3 regions of the Fictibacillus sp. b24 genome follow, and region 1 is predicted to be linked to each of the others. Evidence: riboswitches for the same ligand, from Rfam matches in the RefSeq annotation. Region 1 holds a riboswitch; each other region holds the start of a gene.
The links. Region 1 has a riboswitch for lysine ahead of QUF49_RS06555 (aspartate kinase). Riboswitches for the same ligand answer to the same signal wherever they lie in the genome.
Positions count from the first base shown of each region.

Region 1 (7,064 bases):
TGGAAGAAGTACATGCATTTTTTATTGAAGCAGGCTGGGGTAATCTTGAAATGATTGAAGCATCAAAAACAGAGATGCTGTTCTCCTTACACTCTGTTCTCATTGAGCAGCGAATCGAGAATTTCAATCACCAAACGTTTAGCTTAGAAGCAGGTTTTCTGGCAGAACAAGTCCAGCTGCAAAAAAAATGTACGACCGAAGCATTAGAATCTGTTAAACGGAACAAAGTTTCCATCACCGTTCAATGGGATAAAAAAGATACGATCGAATAACACAAAAGCCGGCATAAGCCGGCTTTTTAAATGTTTTCATTACGTGTTCTGTACTGGAACACGTGCATCCAATTCAAATATATCATGCAGCGTTTCAATAGACTTAATCATATCTTGTTGTTTAACAACGGTTGAAACCTTAATTTCTGATGTGCTTACCATCTTAATCATAATATCTTTATCTGACAAAGCTTTAAACATTTTAGCAGCTACACCAGGATTAGAAATCATTCCTGATCCTACAATAGAAACTTTAGCAAGCTCCCCTTCATAACTAATGGATTCAAATCCTAATTGTTCTTGATGAGCAGCAAGTACTTCCTGTGTTTCTGATAAAGAGCTCGATTCTATCGAAAATGAAATATTTGTTTTTTCTTCATTTAATACATTTTGAATGATAATATCTACATTAATTCCGTTTGAAGCAAGTATTGTAAACAGTTCCGCTAATGCATGGATCTCATTAGGAATCGCTGAAACTGTGATTTTCGTTATATTCCCTTCAAATGCCAAACCTCTTACCATTAAGTTTTGTTCCATTGATGCTTCCTCCTCTACTAACGTTCCGCGTTCTTCACTCATACTCGATCTAACTTCTAACGAAATGGAATAGTTTTTCGCGAACTCTACTGCTCTAGGGTGCAGAACTCCTGCTCCAAGGTTCGCCATTTCCAGCATCTCATCATAAGAGATAGAAGGTATTTTTCTTGCTGATTTTACTACTCGAGGATCGGTCGTATAAACGCCAGTAACATCTGTATAGATATCACATCGGTCAGCTTTCAATGCTGCTGCTAATGCAACGGCTGTAGTGTCCGATCCGCCTCTTCCAAGAGTAGCTATATCTTTTGTCTCAGAGATCAGCCCTTGGAAACCAGCTACAACAACAATGTTTCCTTCCTTTAGCAAACCGTTTATTCTTTCGGAATCTATGTCTAGTATCCTAGCATTCGAAAAAGCATTTTCTGTTTGAATCCCAGCTTGCCAGCCTGTTAAGGATTGAGCTTTGTATCCTTCATGATGAAGAGCCATCGTTAATAGTGCAATCGTAACTTGTTCTCCTGTAGTAAGAAGCATATCCATTTCACGCTTGGAAGGATTACGATTGATTTCTCCAGCCAGTCTTACAAGCTCATCTGTTGTTTTACCCATTGCAGATACGACAACAACGACTTCATTCCCGCCATCAACTTCATGGATGATCCGTTTTGCAACATTTTGTATCCGCTCAACTGAACCAACACTTGTACCGCCAAATTTTTGTACGATTCTCCCCATGATTCTCTAATTCCCTTCTTGTTGTAATAATCTATCTCTTTTAATAGAAAACTTTGTTGACGTTCAATCTATTCACGTCTACTTAGTTGCACTAATACTCTCAACAATAACTTTCACCAGCAGATAATCGATCATGCGGGAAAAGTTATATTATTCTGAAAGTAAAAACAAAAAAAGCAACAATAAGGAAAAAACCTTATTGTTGCTATTATCCGCAGCAAGCCAAGTTTGTTTCCCCTAGTGAGATAGTCCTCCACACAAATCCTGGGGGGACTTGTGTGACAGCTCTGTATTTATTCAATACAGGTCCAGCATAAAAGGCTAGAAGTCCTTTTACACTTCGGCAAGAATCCCCTTTCCTCCATCATCTTAAGAGCTTCTTCTCTTCAGATGGTCTACTATTGGTTCCTGCTCCTCTACCATCACTTCATTCGAAGCATGGCATTATTTATAAAGTTGGATTCATTTTAACAAAGTTATTCTTTAACTGCAACTACTCATTTGATAAAAAGGCTTTTGTAATGAGTTCAGCAACAGGTTTAGGCACTCCAGCTTCTTGTATCTCTTCGACAGACGCTTCCTTTAGTTTTTTCAACGAACCAAAATGGCGAAGAAGCATCTTCTTTCTTTTATCCCCAATCCCCGCTATATTATCTAATGTGGACTCAAACATACTTTTAGAACGTACTTTACGATGAAACGAGATTGCAAATCGATGCACTTCATCCTGAATACGCTGCAAAAGATAAAATTCCTGGCTGTTTCGCGGCAAGTGGATCATTTCTGGAGGGTCACCTATCCATAGTTGTGACGTTCTATGTTTGTCATCCTTCGACAGTCCTGCAACAGGTATAAAAAGATTGAGCTCATTTTCTAAAACATCCTGAGCGGCTGAAATCTGACCTTTACCTCCATCAATAAGAATCAAACTTGGAAATTCCCCTTCTTCCCTTAATACTCTTGTGTATCTTCTTCTGACGACTTCTTTCATGGAAGCATAATCATCAGGACCTTCCACCGATTTGATCTTATATTTTCTATAATCTTTCTTATATGGTTTTCCATCTACAAAAACCACCATCGCCGAAACAGGATCTGTTCCATGAATATTGGAGTTATCAAACGCTTCTATTCGATATGGTGGAGCTACACCCATTCTCTCACCCAGGTTCTCTACTGCTTTTATTGTTCTAGCTTCATCCTGTTCAATCAAAGCAAATTTTTCGTTAAGAGCAAGGGTCGCATTTTTAGTCGCTAATTCAACTAGCTCTTTCTTCTGGCCTTTTTTTGGCTGAAGAACTTTTACTTGAAGAAGCTCTGAAACGAGTTCAGCGTCAACTTCTTGCGGAAGCAGAATCTCTTTAGGCAGCAGATGATTTTTTTGCAGATAAAACTGACCAATAAATGTAAGTAGATCCTCGTGAGCCTCTCCGTAAAAAGGAAAAACTGAAATATCTCTAGCGATCACTTTACCTTGACGGATAAAAAAGACTTGAACACACATCCAGCCTTTATCAAAGTGATAGCCAAAGACATCCCGATCCACTAGATCTGCTGTCATCATCTTCTGCTTTTCCATTACAGCTTCTATGTGCTGAATCTGATCGCGAAGTTCTTTTGCTCTTTCAAAATTTAGGGCTTCAGACGCTTCAAGCATCTTTTCAGATAACTGGCTTTTCACATCTTGATATCCGCCATTGAGAAACTTCACAATGCCTTCTACCATCTTCTTGTTTTCTTGTTCTGTAATATCGTAAACACACGGCCCTAAACATTGACCAATGTGATAGTACAAACACACTCGTTTAGGCATCGTGTCGCATTTTCTTAGTGGAAAAATACGGTCTAACAGTTTTTTCGTTTCTTGGGCCGCATATGCATTTACAAACGGTCCAAAATATTTGCCGCCATCTTTTTTTATTTTCCTTGTGTATAATAGTCTTGGCTGTTTTTCAGAAGTAATTTTTAAATATGGATAGCTTTTATCATCTTTCAGCATGACATTATACCGAGGATCATGCTTTTTTATTAGGTTCATCTCGAGAACTAATGCTTCCATCTCAGTAGAGGTGACAATATATTCAAAGTCTCTGATCTCACTGACGAGTCTTTGTGTTTTGCCATCATGTGTTCCTGAAAAGTAAGATTTCACTCGATTTTTTAAAACCTTTGCTTTACCTACGTAGATTACTTTACCGAACTCATTTTTCATGAGGTAGCATCCAGGCTGATCAGGAAGCAGCATTAATTTTTGTTTTACCGATATAGAGGTCAATGTCATCCCCCTTTAACTTCATTGCAGTCTTTTCTTTAATCATATCATGTATGAGGTAAATCATTATACTCTCGTGATTAAATTACCATATACATTCATTTATCGACAATATTTCCTAGAAAATAGTACAAAAGGGATGGTTTTTCTTTTAGAAATATTAGTTGATTTCCTTTCTTTAATGCTTGATTGTATGCGGTTGATCACCTGAACTCATCAGTTATGCTTCTCCTGCCTAGCTGCAACTCATAATGGTTCTTTTCAAAAGAAATGTTACTTTTGATTGAATTCTCTCTTCATTTGCAAGTTGATTGGAGCGCAAGGTGGCGAGACTCCTACGGGACGAGCGGTCAGTCCGAAAAGCGGAAGTGGCTCGTTCAGCCCCGACCAGCAAAAGGTGAATGGGCTAGCTAGGCACACTTTGCCTTGTGGTCCATTTAACTTTTGACCTCGAGGGGCTAGCCGCTGTAGCTAGACAGGTGGAGACTCCTAATGGCGCAAAGCGGCAGGAGGCTCACCGCACGCCCCGTGGAAAGCGAGCTGCCTGGAGCGTAAATCAACTACTTTTAAACTACATTGAATCGCATTTAAAAAAACTTGAAATCTATCCCACAAAAAAAAGCCCGAAGTTCGGGCTTTTTTGAGGATCGCTTACTTATGTTTGTTTAAAAGCTCTACTAAAGCTTCTTTAGGCTGGAAACCTACAACTTGGTCAACCACTTGACCATCTTTGAATACTAGTAAAGTAGGAATGCTCATTACGCCATATTTACCCGCTGTTTCTTGATTTTCATCAACGTCCAGCTTTACTACTTTTACTTCTTCCATTTCTTGATCTACTTCTTCAAGTACTGGAGCAATCATTTTACAAGGTCCGCACCATGGTGCCCAAAAGTCAGCAAGTACTAAACCTTCATTCGTTTCTGTATTAAATGTTTGATCTGACGCATTAACAATAGCCATTTATTTGGCCCTCCTTTTAAATAACAAAGTGTAAACAAAGTATATCTTACAAATTACACAGTTGCTAATAGTTTGCTCAACCTTATGGTACCCAAGTTTTCATTTCGACAAACGTTAAATAGTTGCTGTCTCCTCAAGGTGCTTTTGGCAGTTAAACAATTCGCATTTCCAGCGATCTTGCGGTGTTAGTTGGAAAACAGAAAATGAAGTGTTGTTCAGTCCATACCATTGATCCGTCTTGTCTTGAAGAAGATCCTTAAATATTCTTACAAGGAGTGCACCATGTGTCACAATAATCACTTTTTGATTTTTGTGGTTTACAGTAATTTCTTTTAACACTGCTCTCCAGCGAAAATCAGCCTCTTCATTCGTTTCTCTGCCGAGATCAAGATTCATCCAATCCTCTCCCCAGCGTTCAACCCGTTCAGCTTCCGTTGTCCCTTCTGTCTCACCGAACGAGATTTCACGAAGTCTTTCATCGGCTATTACAGGTAAACCCGTCACACCACTTAAAGCTTCAGCAGTCTTAAACGCTCTTTTAAGGGGACTGGCATATATGACATCCCATTTTTCATCAATCAATCTTTCTGATAGCCTCGCAGCCTGATATATTCCTTTATCATTTAGAGGTATATCCTTGCAGCCCTGCGCCCTTCTCTCTGTGTTCCAATCTGTTTCACCGTGACGAATAAAAGCGATTGTAGTCATTTAACACCCTCCATATTCGCTTAAAAAAAACGTCCAATGTATGGACGTTTTAAACGTTTTTCTTCTATACTAACACTTTCTTAAACTCTTCTGTTAATAAAGGTACTACTTCAAACAGATCTCCTACGATTCCATAATCAGCAACAGAGAAGATGCTTGCCTCTGGATCTTTATTGATTGCTACAATAACTTTTGAGTTGGACATACCAGCTAAATGCTGAATAGCTCCTGAGATTCCACAAGCAATATACAGATCAGGAGTAACTACTTTACCTGTTTGGCCAATTTGAAGTGAATAATCACAATAATCAGCATCACAAGCTCCACGAGAAGCACCAACAGCTGCTCCAAGTACATCCGCAAGCTCTTGAAGAGGTTTGAATCCATCTTCAGATTTCACACCGCGGCCTCCCGCAACGATTATTTTAGCTTCAGAAAGGTCAACCCCTGTCGATGCTTTACGAACAACTTCTTTTACAATTGTTCTTATGTCCTTGATTTCAACAGAAACTGACTTAACATCACCTGTTTTAGACTCATCCTTTTCTAGAGGGGTGATGTTATTTGGACGAATCGTCACGAATACTAGTCCATCGGAAATTAATTTCTTTTCAAATGCTTTCCCCGAATATACAGGACGAGTAAATACAGTGTTCTCACCAGCTTGTTCAAGACCTGTTACATCTGAGATCAGTCCTGATTCTAAACGTGCTGCAAGTCTTGGTGACAAGTCTTTACCTAGTGATGTATGTCCGAATACGATGGCTTCCGGGCTCTCGTCGTCGATGATTTGCTTCAATGTTTGAAAATAACCATCTGGTGTATAGTTTGCCAGTTTCTCATCTTCAGCCACAAGAACACGGTCAGCACCATAGTGGAATAATTCTGCTGCTAACGCTTGAACGGAGTCACCACATAATACAGCGAACACTTCTCCTCCGCCAGAAATTTCTTTTGCTGCTGCAATTGCTTCAAATGAAACATTACGTAATGCACCGTCACGGGATTCTGCAAGTACTAAAACTTTTTTTGCCATGATGACTCCTCCTTATATTACCTTCGCTTCGTTTCTTAACAGAGATACAAGTTCTTTCACTTGGTCTGGAGTTTCACCTGATAGGATTTTTCCAGCTTCCTTTTTAGGAGGAAGATAAACTTCTACTGTTTTTGTTTTTGCTTCTACGTCATCTTCATCAATATCGAGATCATCTAACTCCAGGGTTTCAAGCGGTTTTTTCTTCGCTTTCATGATCCCCGGAAGAGAAGGATAACGAGGTTCATTCAATCCTTGCTGCGCCGTAACTAGTAAAGGAAGAGTCGTTTCAATTTTTTCAAGATCTCCTTCAACATCACGTTCAATATTTACCGTTGTTCCATTCACTTCAATCTTCGTAATTGTCGTTACGTGCGGAATATCTAGAAGTTCTGCAAGTCGCGGACCTACTTGACCTGTTCCATTATCGATCGCAACGTTTCCACCTAGAATAATATCGTACTCTTTATCTTTAAAATATGCCGCTAATACTGATGAAGTCGTAAATTGATCTTGACTGTCTAAGTCTTCATTTGAG
Region 1 is NZ_JAUCES010000005.1:1,290,396-1,297,459, reverse strand. Features, by position in the region: gene QUF49_RS06560 (YslB family protein) at 1-272, shown strand, start outside; gene QUF49_RS06555 (aspartate kinase) at 312-1,550, opposite strand; lysine riboswitch at 1,789-1,977, opposite strand; gene uvrC (excinuclease ABC subunit UvrC) at 2,044-3,831, opposite strand; gene QUF49_RS06545 (hypothetical protein) at 4,093-4,236, shown strand; gene trxA (thioredoxin) at 4,474-4,785, opposite strand; gene QUF49_RS06535 (histidine phosphatase family protein) at 4,900-5,493, opposite strand; gene QUF49_RS06530 (electron transfer flavoprotein subunit alpha/FixB family protein) at 5,558-6,529, opposite strand; gene QUF49_RS06525 (electron transfer flavoprotein subunit beta/FixA family protein) at 6,542-7,064, opposite strand, start outside.

Region 2 (7,064 bases), 300 kb from region 1:
ACGACGTCATACCAGCAAAAACAAGTGTTAAGAAGAACATTGTTCCGAAAAATGCATTCCCACCAGGGAACTCATTAATGATAGCCGGGAATACTTCGAATGCTAGTCCGATTCCGCCTTTTACAACTTCCTGTACGGGCAGACCTTGTTGCATAGCCATGAACCCTAGTGCAGCAAAAACTCCGATTCCAGCAAGAAGTTCAAAACCTGAGTTTGCAAAACCTGTAATAAAAGCATTGTTGTTGATATCTGATTTCTTTGGCAGATAACTTGAGTACGTTACCATGATCGCAAACGCAATAGATAACGAGAAGAAAATTTGACCATAAGCCGCTACCCATACCTTACCGTTGTTTATAGCACTCCAATCAGGTGTAAAGAATGTATTCAAACCTTGAGCAGCACCATCAAGCGTAATTGCACGAATAACAATTAATAAAAACATAATAACTAAAGCTGGGATAAAAATTTTATTAAAGCGTTCGATTCCTTTAGATACACCTTTATAAAGAACTAGTAACGTTACAACCCATACGAGTAAAAGTGCAATTAAAATGCCGGGTACGATACCACCGATGTCACCAGGCGTTTTGCTTAATTGAAGTACCTCTCCATAAAAGAAATCGGAAGGCTTATCTCCCCAAGTAAGGTTTAGCGAGTAAATTGAGTACTTTACCGCCCATGCGATGATTACAGCATAGTAAGTGGAAATAACAAACGCTACAAAAACTTGCCACCATCCTAGCCATTCTGCATTCTTGTGAAGACGGAAGTAAGAAAGTGGAGCTGAACCCCGGTACTTATGTCCTAATGTGAATTCTAGGATGAGTAAGGGAATCCCTGCCGTTAAGAGTGCTACAAGATACGGGATAAAAAATGCTCCTCCACCGTTTTCATAAGCAACTGCCGGAAATCTCCAGATATTGCCGAGACCGATAGCGGAACCAACCGCTGCTAAAATAAATCCATAGCGGCTTCCCCATTGTTGCCTGTTTTCCATTGTTGTGTCCCCCTTTTTACAAAATCTAAAAGTTTAAAATTATTACTTTTTTCTGATTATTCTGCGTTCAGTATATTACATAACGTTGAAATCTGTCAAAACGTTTTTAGTTATTTTGTCGGAATTAGGGGAAAGAAGTCGTATAAATATAAGAAAAAGTGCCTGGTTTACTACCAGACACTTTCAAAATTATGCTTTTATAGAATTGTCAGCAATGCTATTTTTACTAGAGAATTTTTTTATAAATAACAAAGCGATAGCAAATACTCCCGTTGACACCAATAGTCCTATCCAAACACTTTCAGTTAATCCGAGTGCAAGATAACCCACTGCAGATACTCCAGCAGCGATTAAACTGTAAGGTAGCTGTGTCATGACATGATCAATATGATGACTTCCCGCTCCTGTTGATGAAAGGATCGTTGTATCTGATATTGGTGAACAATGGTCTCCAAAAACAGATCCAGCAAGCACAGCGGCAAGTACTGGCAGCATCAGTTCAATGTTAGTTGATGCTGAAATTTCTGCTGCGATCGGAAGCATCACACCGAACGTTCCCCAAGAAGTACCTGTCGCAAAAGCCATTAGACCTGACAGGACAAAAAGAACGAATGGAAGATAAGCTAAGTTCATATGCTGATCAACCAGTCCAGCGAGGTACTTACCTGTTCCTAAGCTATCTATAATGGAGATAATCGTCCAAGCAAAAAGTAAGATCGTTACAGCACCAATCATGGATTGAACACCGCGTCCAAGTCCTTTTCCTAGTGAAGCAGCTCCCATTTTTTTAGGCAGAAAGAACAGAATCGCTGCCGCCAATCCAATTAAACCACCATATAATAATGATTTAGGTACATCTGTATTTTCAAAGATAGATAAAAGAGTGACAGCCGTTGGTTCTTCAAGGCCTTTAACATTTTGAATACCCGTGTAGATCATAAATCCAACTGTTGAAACAATTAAAAGAACGATCGGCCAAACAAGATCTCCAACTTTTCCTTTATCGCTTTCTTCAAGTTTGATTCCTTCACCAATAGCTGCTTTTTTCTCAGGATCAATAACTTCACCTGTTGCAAAAGCATGTTCTTCATGTTTTCTCATCGGTCCAAAATCAAGTTGAAAATAAGCAACCGCAAACACAAGAATAAGTGCAAAAACTGCATAAAAATTCATAGGGATCATTTGTATAAAAGCACTGAACGCAGACATGTTTGTGATCTCATGTGTAGCAAAAATCGTACCGATAATCCCGATAATGTAAGCTCCCCAACTAGACACTGGCGAGATTACACATACAGGAGCAGCAGTAGAATCTAAATAATAAGCGAGTTTCGCCCTTGAAATACGGTGGCGATCTGTAATCGGTCTGCTTACATTTCCTACAGCAAGTGAATTAAAGTAATCATCAATAAAAATAACTAGTCCAAAAACAACCGTTAAAAGCTGTGCACCTCTTCTTGTTTTCACTCTGGAAATTGCCCATTCACCAAAAGCTCGGCTTCCCCCAGCTAAAGAGATAATGCTCGTCATCATTCCTAAGATCAATAGAAACAGCAGGATATATACATTCCATTCATTTAATGCTCCGTCAGACACGAAATGCCCTTTTACAATCGTTCCAATTTCCTTTAATGTAGCACCAATATTAAAATCGTGAAGCAATAGTGCTCCCGCTACAATTCCAGCCCCTAAAGAGATCAATACTCTTCGTGTTAAAACAACCATTAAAATGGCCAAAACGGGCGGTATTAATGAATAAATCGAATTCTCAAATTCCATGATGTTCCTCCTTCTTTTCATTAGCCATCGATTTTTGAGGAGTGTTTACAGGACGTTGAGGAAAAAAAGACAAAATAAAAAGCGATTAATAGACAAGGAAATAACCCGCTATCAATCACTTAAGTAATTTATGGTTTTCCTCATCGATCAGTAGTCCTCCACTGCTTTTAATTCCCAAGCAGTGACAGTTTTACACTTTTTCAGTGTAAACCCAGCAAAAGTGAACAGACGGTTTACATTTTGCTTCGGCGGAAGTTCCTTTTCTTTTTCTTCACAGACGTCACTCTCTGAAAAAGTACTTATAAAATCCGCTCCTCTACCCCATCGGTGATAGGCTTAAAGACATATAAAATTTTAAATTCAATTCTCATTATAACAAAGTTGTATAAATGGTCAACCCAAATGAATACTGTTAAATTCAGGAATATCCTACTCTGCCGCTTCCTCATCACCCGATTCTTCTGACGAGCTCTCCTCCGGGATATCCAGCTCATTATCGTCTTTAGGCTTTTCCTTTAAATCAGGAGTGATCGGAACAGTAGGCTGAATCGGATCTCCGGACTGGTTGTAGTAAACAGGTACCTCTCCTTTTATGAATTGAGCCGTAATCTTAATCGGTCTTTTTACTACCGTTGTTTCCGTTGCAAAAGGAATAACAATCCTCGTTTTGACAGTTACCACAATATCAATATTAATCCATGTATTATTGATACCGGAATTCTCGATTTTTTCTTCAATATCCGTGTTTGCTTCACCAATGAGCATGAATTTTATTGGAATTTTAGGACCTAAGTTTGCAAGTAAGGAGTTTCTCGTTGCTTGCCCTAGCGGAATTTCCATAATGACACCTGGTTCATTTTTATATGCTGTTATCCCTAATTCTTCGTTGCTTATTACTTCATGTGCTTTACCTTCTTCAATTTCCTTGAGGTATTTTTGAACCACTTTCTGTGATTGATTGGCAACCCTGTTAACTACGCTCTGATTAATGCCTGCAAACACGACATTTCCTTCCGTATCGGTCTTATATTCAATAATATCATCCATCTCTGAAGGACCTAATATTTCATTATCAATTGCTTCACTTATCGCTAGTGCTGCTATTTCTTCCGTCTTCTTTTGAGCGATGAGCATAAGCGTAGGTTCAATGCCTCTGTTCACAAGCCAAAGTCCTTGTATGGTTATAAAAGTAAAAAGAATAAATGAGATCAGCAGTACAAACCGGAATGGAAGCGGCCCTTTTCGGAGTTTCATTTTTCGACGTTTAAGCAAAAGGTAACCCCCCTTTATCTACATATACATATGTATGCAGACAAGAGGGGGGCTCATTCAAACTTTATGGTTTAATTTTTTTCGAACACAACGAAGTCATGTGCATATTTGTTTTTTTCATCAAGAATTCCTGGCTTACGTGAGACTTCACGCCACTCATCTCGATTGATTTCTGGAAAGTAAGTATCCGCATCAAAGGTATGGTGAATTTCAGTCACATATAGGCGATCAGCTACAGGCATAAACAATTTAAAAATCTCCGTTCCACCGATTACACACAATTCTTCGGCATCTTTCTTCAATACATCGTCTACAGAATGTACAATCGTTGTTCCTTCAGCTTGATAATTGTCATCTCTCGTTACCACTATATTTTCGCGGCCAGGTAAAGGCTTGCCGATGGATTCGTACGTTTTACGACCCATGACGATTGGTTTCCCCATCGTTACATTTTTAAAATGCTTAAGGTCGTTCGGCAGATACCACGGAAGATCATTGTCTTTCCCAATGGCCCGATTCTCATCCATTGCAACGACAAAAGAAATCATACGCTCACCACGCCTTTGATATGAGGATGTGCTTCATAGTCAACCAGTTCAAAGTCATCGTAAGTAAAATCAAAAATGTTCGTCACATTGGGGTTCAACTTCATTTTAGGAAGCGGCTTCGGCTCACGAGTCAACTGCAGTTCTACTTGTTCGAGATGGTTGGAGTAAATATGTGCATCACCAACCGTATGAACGAACTCGCCTGGCTTAAGACCCGTTACTTGGGCTACCATCATTGTAAGTAGTGCATAAGACGCGATATTAAACGGCACACCTAGGAAGCTGTCAGCTGAGCGCTGATAGAGCTGACAAGATAGCTTGCCATCAGCTACATAAAACTGAAATAGCAAGTGACAAGGCGGGAGCGCCATATTCGGTACATCAGAAGGATTCCATGCAGACACAATCAAGCGTCTTGAATCAGGATTCTTCTTAATGTCTTCAATAACGTTTGAGATTTGGTCGATGGTCTCACCGTTTGGAGCAGCCCATGAACGCCACTGGTGACCGTAAACTGGACCAAGATTTCCGTCCTCATCTGCCCACTCATCCCAAATCCGAACACCGTTTTCTTTTAAATAAGCGATATTTGTATCACCTTTTAAGAACCAAAGCAATTCATGAATGATGGATTTCAAATGAAGTTTCTTTGTTGTAACAAGCGGAAAACCTTCCTCTAAATCAAATCTCATCTGACGGCCAAATACAGATACCGTGCCAGTGGCTGTCCGATCTTCTTTTTTCGTACCGTTATGTAAGATATCTTGAAGAAAATCCAAGTATTGTTTCATCCCTCATCGCCTCCTCGATTTCTTTGACTCTTTTATATAAGATTGTTGCTTTCAAACCTCATTTTTATCTTCTATGACCGTTGATTGGAGAGCAAGGTGGGAGACTCCTGCGGGACAAGCGGTCAGGTGAGACACTTAAAAGTGAAACGTACGAATGTGGCTCACCGCCTGCCCCGCGGAAAGCGAGCACCTGGAACGGAAATCAACCACTACCAAAAAAGGAACAAAGGTTTACGAAAAGAGTCTTTTTCTTTTAATCGTATCATATCCGACTCCCTTTTTGTTCATGAAAAATCCATAAAAATAGCGTCAACACCTAACACTTTTTCCCTGATCTATACATAAAAATAATAATGAAGAAAGGAGTGGAAGCATGTTAGAGATGAACCCGATCTTAATAGAAGGACATCCATTTACCGCTGTCACCCTTCGTTTGCCAAAAACAAATTTTATGGCTGTGTTTAACGATAATGGATATATCATGTGTGGAGCACTAGATGTAGCTTTGTTAAATGAAAAATTAGCGGACCGTAAAATTATTGCAGGGCGCGCTGTAGGCGTTAGAACGATCGAACAGCTGCTGGATGCACCTTTAGAATCAATTACACTTGAAGCAAGGGAAAAAGGTATTGAAGTTGGTATGCAAGGGCGAAAAGCACTTTTAAAGATGCTTTAATGATAAAAAACTGCGCTATAAGACGCGCAGTTTTCTTTATATCTTAAAACGATCTCTTGTGATCTTTAATGATATTAGATTAATACATAACACGAGGGTAAGAAACTGGATACGTTTCGAATTGTTCGTAAATATGTAAACGAAAAGCAAGTAAACGCCACTGACGACAAAGGCAACCTGTAAGCAGTACATCATCTGAATCAATTTTTTATAATCCAAAGTGATCCCCACTTTCTTTATCCAGCTTAACTGATTTAATTCACCCTATTAGTATATCAGTCCATTTAAAAAATTGAATCGTTTACCATCTTTTGAAAACAATTTGTAATATTAGGAAAAGGTTAAAACAAGTCCAATTGTCTTGGCGCTAGAAAATCATAATGAATATCCAATAAATCGATCATCTGTTTTGCATTGTCAGCAGCATCTCCACCTGAGTTATTGTTAAATAGGATGGTAAGATTCTTTGTCTCTGATGCAAGCTTCTGAATCCGTTCTTTCCATTCATTTAGTTCGGCATCATTATATCGATAAAGATATCGGACTTCTCTCCAATTCGGCTGACCTTGATTGTTCCATCCATATACGTTTCTGCCGTGCATACGTACGAGTGTTTTTTCTTGTGTTGCATGCAAAACAATAGGTATAGAGCCTGTCCCGGCTTGGGGTTCGTCGCAAACCGTATGAATCCATCCTTCTTCTTTTATAAAACTCACCGTTTTCTCTGTCATTTCCTCGCTAAACCATGTTTGATTCCGAAACTCTAAAGCGACGGGGATGTTTCCCATCATTTCTTTCGCATACCGAAGCATCTGAACATTTTCCTTCTTACAATCAAACCATGGGGGATATTGAAAAAGCACCATCTCAAGCTTCCCTGACGAGATGACAGGCTGAATGGACAAGACGAAAGCTTCAAACATTTCTTTAACTGATTCAAAAGGTAATTTGCCTCTCGAATGACCTGTCATGCCTTGATAGGCTTTAACAACGAAGGA
Region 2 is NZ_JAUCES010000005.1:989,291-996,354, reverse strand. Features, by position in the region: gene QUF49_RS04960 (sodium-dependent transporter) at 1-1,000, opposite strand, end outside; gene QUF49_RS04955 (Na+/H+ antiporter NhaC family protein) at 1,190-2,779, opposite strand; lysine riboswitch at 2,923-3,106, opposite strand; gene yunB (sporulation protein YunB) at 3,209-4,051, opposite strand; gene QUF49_RS04945 (dihydrofolate reductase) at 4,123-4,599, opposite strand; gene QUF49_RS04940 (thymidylate synthase) at 4,596-5,390, opposite strand; gene QUF49_RS04935 (hypothetical protein) at 5,487-5,735, shown strand; gene QUF49_RS04930 (YunC family protein) at 5,764-6,066, shown strand; gene QUF49_RS04925 (DUF72 domain-containing protein) at 6,408-7,064, opposite strand, start outside.
Region 2: it holds a riboswitch for lysine, as region 1 does, so the genes downstream of both, QUF49_RS04955 (Na+/H+ antiporter NhaC family protein) here and QUF49_RS06555 (aspartate kinase) in region 1, are expected to answer to the same signal.

Region 3 (7,064 bases), 370 kb from region 1:
CAGAAAGTAAAGATGAAGCCTGAAGATATCAATTTTTTATTGGCAGGTGATCTGCTTAACCAGATCGTTTCGTCCAACTATACAGCTCGAGGCAATGGTATCCCCTTCTTAGGCGTATTTGGAGCTTGCTCAACTTCTATGGAGTCTCTAGCGTTAGGCGCAGCATTGGTAGATGGCGGTTACGCAAACAGAGTTGTGGCAGCCGTTAGTTCGCACAACGCAACAGCCGAAAGACAGTTTAGATACCCAACTGAATATGGCGGACAAAAACCAGATACGGCTACGTTTACCGTTACAGGTGCAGGTGCGGCTCTTGTCAGTAAAGAGGTTTCTGATATTAAGATTACATCAGCAACAGTCGGAAAAGTTGTGGACTTAGGAATAAAAGACCCTTTTGATATGGGTTCTGCGATGGCACCTGCAGCAGCGGATACAATCGCTGCTCATTTTAAAGAGATGAATGTTGAACCAAATGAGTATGACTTAATCGCTACAGGAGACCTTTCAGGTGTGGGTGCGCCAATCGTAAAAATGCTGTTGAAAGAACAGGGCTATGATGTTTCTGATAATCATCGCGATTGCGGGCTGATGATTTATCGCTCCGGTCAGCAGGTGTTTGCTGGAGGAAGCGGCTGTGCATGTTCTGCGGTTGTCACTTATGGGTACATCCTGGATGAGATCCGAAAAGGGAATTTAAAGAAAGTTCTTATGGTAGCGACAGGAGCACTTTTAAACCCTGTTATGGTTCAGCAAAAAGAAAGTATTCCAACGGTTGCTCACGGAGTTGTTTTAGAGCGGGCGGAAGGAGGACAATAAGATGGAATTTTTCTGGGCATTTGTAATAGGAGGCGCCATTTGTGTCGTCGGTCAATTGATGATGGATGTTTTGAAATTAACACCAGCGCATGTTACCACTTCGTTTGTAGTGATAGGAGCAGGTCTTGATGCTTTCGGAATCTATGATAACTTAATCAAGTTTGCAGGAGCGGGTGCTACCGTTCCGATTACAAGCTTTGGTCACTCACTTCTTCATGGTGCGATGGCAGCAGCTGACGAACATGGTTTTATCGGAATAGCGATGGGTATTTTTGAGTTAACATCTGCAGGTATTTCTTCTGCCATTTTGTTTGGTTTTTTAGTAGCAGTCATTTTTGAACCAAAGGGGTGATTCTATGGTGAAAAAACGGGTCATTTTCATAACAGATGGAGATCTGTATGCATTGCGGGTTGTAGAACATGCTGCTAAACAAGTTGGCGGCCGCTGTATTTCGCAATCATGGGGAAATCCATCCAAAAAGAGCGGAGAAGAACTAGTAGAAATGATCCGAACAACACCTAATGATCCTGTACTTGTGATGTTCGATGACTGTGGTTTTAAGGGAGAAGGTCCTGGAGAACATGCAATGAGATACATTCATCAGCAAAAAGACATAGATGTTATCGGTGCAGTAGCTGTGGCTTCAAAGACTCATTTCGCTGAGTGGACGAAAGTACATTGCTCAATGGACAGATATGGTGAACTCACAGAGTTTGGCATTGATAAGAGCGGGCTGCCAGATTTAGAAACTGGAAGAATTAATGGCGATACCGTGTATATACTCGATGAACTAAATCTTCCCTTTGTGGTTGGAATCGGAGACATTGGTAAAATGTCAGGCTTCGATGCTGTGGAAAAAGGGGCTCCGATTACAGTTAAAGCCATTAAACTCATTTTAGAAAGGAGCGAATCAAGTGGGAAACGCCAAAAATAAGACTCCGATCAGTAAGAATATTCATGACACAGAAAAGTTCTTAAAAGAACGTCTTGGCATCGGCGTAAGTTTCGATGTTGGGGTCAGAAAGATTTTTGTTCTAAAAAAAGAACTGCAGCTTTATTATTGTACAGGTCTTTGTGACAGTGAGTTCATCATTATGATCTATCGTGAGCTTATGGATATGGATCATGGTCATAGGTCACCAGGCAAAGTAAAAGACCTTGTACATAATCATTTGGCTCACCAGCAAGTGGAGCTAACAAAATCATTAGATGAAGCCGTAGACAGGATGCTGTCGGGATTAATCGTTATCTTTGTTGACGGTGAGGAAGAAGCCTTTGTTGTTGACGTAAGGAGCTACCCGGGTAGGTCTCCTGAAGAACCGGATATCGAGAAAGTTGTAAGAGGTGCTCGCGACGGATATACGGAGAACATTATCATCAACACTGCTCTTACAAGAAGACGTATTCGAGATGAGCGTTTAAGACACGAAATTATGCAAGTTGGAGAAAGGTCTAAAACCGATGTATGTCTTTCTTATATACAGGACGTTGCAGATCCAGGGCTCGTTGATCTGATAAGAAAAGAAATCAGCTCTATAGAGATCGACGGGATACCGATGGCGGATAAAACGATCGAAGAATTTATTGTTAAACAAGGCTGGAATCCGTTTCCCTTAGTCCGGTATACAGAGCGGCCTGACGTTGCAGCTCAGCATTTAATGGAAGGGCATGTATTGATTATCACGGATACATCACCGAGCGTTATTATTACCCCTACGACACTCTTTCATCATGTGCAGCATGCAGAAGAGTTTAGGCAAACTCCATTTATCGGTGCTTTTTTAAGATGGACACGTTTTACTGGGATGCTCGCTTCTGTCTTTTTAGTTCCGATGTGGCTCTTGTTTTCAATGGAAAAAGAGCTGCTGCCGCCTTTTATTGATTTTATTGGACCAAATAAAACAACCAACATCCCATTATTTTTACAGATCATCTTTGCGGAAATTGGGATTGATATCTTGAGGCTTGCCGCCATTCATACACCTAGTGCCCTTTCGACTGCTATGGGTCTGATCGCAGCAGTATTGATCGGCCAGATTGCGATTGACGTTGGCTTGTTCGTTCCAGAAGTTATCTTGTATGTAGCAATTGCTGCGATCGGATCGTTTTCAACTCCAAGCTACGAGCTCAGTATCGCCAATAAAGTGCTGCGGCTCTTCTTAATTGCAATGGTGATGCTCTTTAAAGTCCCGGGGTTTATAATCGGGTTTACGATTATGATTTTATACATGGCAACCATTAAGAACTTGAACACACCATACTTATGGCCGCTCTTACCGTTTAATCCGAAAGCGTTTCTGCAGATTGTCGTTCGGATAGCCGTTCCGCTCTCTAAAGTGCGACCGAGCATCGTGCATCCGCAAAACACAAAAAAACAGCCAACTAATTAATCTGTCCCTTGCTGATTGTTGAAAATTGTGTTAAATTCATAACTAATTATATATGCCTCATATGAGGTAGAGGCGCAAAACGAATGAGTAGCATATGGAGTTTGTGGATGACGATGAAATATGTTGAAAGGTCAATTTGCCGAAGTGTAAAAAGAGCTCCATCTCTTTTTATGCTGGGCCGCTGCTGAAGAAGCAACGGACTGTCACTACAGCAGTAGTGGAGAGCTATTCCGACATGAGGGTACGGTTATGACAGCCTGCCTTAGTTGCGGCTGTCTTTTGTATTTGTCGGGATTGAATTCTCTATCAACAACGAGAGGGGATTTTTTGTGAATTTACACGGTACAGCACAGATCGGACAAAATCATCATTTATGGATAGGTGGTACAGATACGGTTGAACTTGCAAAAAAATACGGAACACCACTTTATCTGTACGATGTATCTTTGATAAAGAATAGAGCAAGAGGTTTTAAGAGAGCATTCGAAGAAAAAGGTGTGGGCTACCAAGTCGCGTACGCCTCTAAAGCGTTCTCCTCCATCGCCATGTTTCAGCTGATCGAACAAGAAGGATTAAGTCTCGATGTAGTTTCAGGCGGAGAGCTTTACACTGCCCTTCAAGCAGAGTTTCCCGCAGAACGAATTCATTTTCATGGAAACAATAAAAGCTATGAAGAGTTAGAGTTTGCACTTAATGCTGGAGTAGGATGTATTGTAGTTGACAACTTTTTTGAGATCTCATTACTAAAAATGTTAAGCAGCAAACTCAATAAAAAAGTGAATGTTTTATTGCGGCTCACTCCAGGCATTGAAGCACATACACATGATTACATCATTACAGGCCAGGAGGATTCTAAATTTGGTTTTGATTTAGGGAACGGCCAAGCTGATAAGGCGCTGCAGGAAGTTCTTGATTATGAAGGTTTTCAAGTATTAGGGGTTCATTGTCATATCGGTTCTCAAATCTTTGAAACAGATGGTTTTACTTTAGCGATCGAGAAGTTATTTGGGCACTTTAAGAAATGGGAAGAGAGCTTCAACTATTTTCCAGAAGTCGTTAACCTTGGTGGAGGTTTTGGTATTCAATATACTTCTGAAGACACACCGCTTGCACCAGAACAGTATGTCACGGCTATGATTGAAGAAGTGAGCAAACAGATGAACCGTTTTGAAGGAAGAGGTTTACCTGAGTTGTGGATTGAACCGGGCCGGTCGCTTGTAGGTGACGCAGGAACAACGATCTATTCGATCGGATCGCAAAAAGAGATTGAAGGTGTTAGACATTATGTTTCTGTTGACGGCGGAATGACCGATAACATTCGCCCTGCACTCTATCAGGCAAAATATGAAGCTTATGTTGCAAACAAAATGAACGAAAAGCCTGCACAAACCGTATCCATCGCAGGGAAATGCTGTGAGAGCGGAGATATGCTGATCTGGGATATCGAGCTGCCGAAAGTAACGGATAACGATTATTTAGCAGTATCATGTACCGGAGCATATGGATACAGCATGGCGAGCAATTATAACCGCATTCAACGACCTGCCGTTGTGTTTGTTGAGAACGGCGAGGAACAACTTGTAGTGAAACGGGAAACATATGAAGACCTCATTAAGAATGATGTCCCATTAAAAACAAATGTTTTTGTGTAAATTAGTTTACGGAGCAGTCATTTAACCGTACAATGGTAGTTGTAATGAAGTTGAAGGAGGCCTGTTTTTTATGAAAAAAGGTTCGATTGAATTTGAAAATGGCGAAAAAATACTTTTTGATTTGTTCCAAGAAGAAGCACCTGGAACAGTAGAAAACTTTGAAAAACTTGCAAACGAAGGGTTTTATAACGGTGTAACTTTCCACCGTGTTATCCCTGGTTTCGTAGCTCAAGGTGGAGACCCTACGGGAACTGGAGCTGGAGGCCCTGGTTATTCAATCCCTTGTGAAACAGAAGGAAACCCGCATAAGCACGTAGCTGGTTCTCTATCAATGGCACATGCTGGCCGTGATACAGGCGGAAGCCAATTCTTTATCGTACATGAGCCACAGCCGCACTTGAACGGTGTTCACACAGTTTTCGGACAAGTTACCGAAGGCATGGAAACAGTACTTCGCATTAAACAAGGCGATGTAATGAAAGAAGTTAAAGTTTGGGAAGAATAATTTTCTAAAATGAAGAAAGCTCCGGAAATAATCCGGAGCTTTTTTATATTTATGTCGACTCGTCAATATATGATTAAAATTAGTCAAATTAATCATTAAACTCGTCAAAATAATCAATGAACTCGTCAAATTAATTATGAAATTGGCTGAATGAAAGCTCAAATCAACAAATAGTGTGAGTCAACCTTTATAAAATTCTGTTTTTCTTCAGTTTTTGTTTATTTCGTTCATCAATAACAGAGGTTCGATCTCTTAAAGAGTGCTTATGAACGATGCTGTCATCAGTCATGGCTTGTGAGTACCAATCTTCATCTGTTGCATTTGCTTCAAATAAGCATTTTTGTAATAATTCCGTTGTCAGGGGCAGAGATATCGGCTCAAAGGGTTTCTGTTGCTCAATTTTTTGTTTTCTCTCCCTAATCAGTTCAAACAAGGGCTGTGTTTGTATCCCAAGTTCCTTTATAGCTGATTCTTCTTTTTCAAGTTTTCGTAAACCGCTCGTAATCATTTTTTTTGCGCCGTTCATGTTACCTCGCCGCTGATGATAGAGTGCGACAGCAAGTTGGATGAGTCCCGGCCACAGATCACCTTTCATTCCTTCTGCTTTCCAATGTTCCTCAAGAACCTCATGGCATTCAAAATAATCTTGTTCTCTATGAAAATGTATTAAGTATTCAATCCATGGTTTTGGGTAAATCACAGTCGTCCACACCCCTTAATAAGCTCGATTTTAAGTTTACCACATGCACCGTGTGAATAAAAACAAACCGCGACACGAACAAAATATGATATAATTTTATAATACAAAAACGCTGATAAAACTGGGGAAATGTTATGCAATATAGTGTGAAGCTTGATGGATTTGAAGGTCCGCTTGATTTATTGCTTCATTTAATACAAACCTACGAAGTGGATATTTATGATATTCCAGTAGCCATTATCACTGAGCAATACCTTCAATATATACATACGATGAAAGAACTAAAACTGGATGTGGCAAGTGAATTTTTAGTGATGGCAGCTACACTGCTAGCGATTAAGAGTAAGATGCTGCTGCCAAAGCATGAGGAAGAACTGTTTGAAAACCAGATGGAACTTGAGATGGAAGAAGATCCGAGAGATGAGCTTGTTAGAAGGCTAGTAGAGTATAGAAAGTATAAACATGCTGCAGATGAGCTAAAAGAAAGAGAATCCGCAAGAAGTTTAGTCTATACGAGACAGCCGCTTGATTTGAGTCAGTTTGAAAAAGAAGAAACTGCCAAACAAGTCACGAATGTAACCCTTTATGATATGCTGCAGGCGATGCAAAAAGTCTTTCAAGAGAAGGTTACCCGTGCTCCGAGACAAACGACGATTGAACGTCAAGAGATTCCTATCGAAACAAGGATGGAACAAATAAAAAGTTCACTTGTTTCAGTAGGAGGACGAAAAAAGTTTACAGAGCTGTTTGATAAAAGTACAAAAGAGCACGTGGTTGTTACGTTTCTTGCGATTTTAGAACTAATGAAGGTGAAAACCATCAATTGTGAACAGCAAGATCATTTTAGTGAAATATATATAACGATGTTAGAGGAGTAATACGATTTGGAACGAAATGAAATAAAAGCAGTTGTCGAGGGTTTGCTTTTTGTCAGTGGAGACGAAGGAATTGATAGAAAACAGATCGCTCAAGTACTGGAGATTGATAGCAAAGATTTGGA
Region 3 is NZ_JAUCES010000005.1:1,661,880-1,668,943, forward strand. Features, by position in the region: gene spoVAD (stage V sporulation protein AD) at 1-816, shown strand, start outside; gene spoVAE (stage V sporulation protein AE) at 818-1,168, shown strand; gene QUF49_RS08580 (stage V sporulation protein AE) at 1,173-1,751, shown strand; gene QUF49_RS08585 (spore germination protein) at 1,732-3,207, shown strand; lysine riboswitch at 3,267-3,443, shown strand; gene lysA (diaminopimelate decarboxylase) at 3,537-4,859, shown strand; gene QUF49_RS08595 (peptidylprolyl isomerase) at 4,930-5,364, shown strand; gene QUF49_RS08600 (DUF309 domain-containing protein) at 5,552-6,064, opposite strand; gene QUF49_RS08605 (segregation/condensation protein A) at 6,199-6,942, shown strand; gene scpB (SMC-Scp complex subunit ScpB) at 6,949-7,064, shown strand, end outside.
Region 3: it holds a riboswitch for lysine, as region 1 does, so the genes downstream of both, lysA (diaminopimelate decarboxylase) here and QUF49_RS06555 (aspartate kinase) in region 1, are expected to answer to the same signal.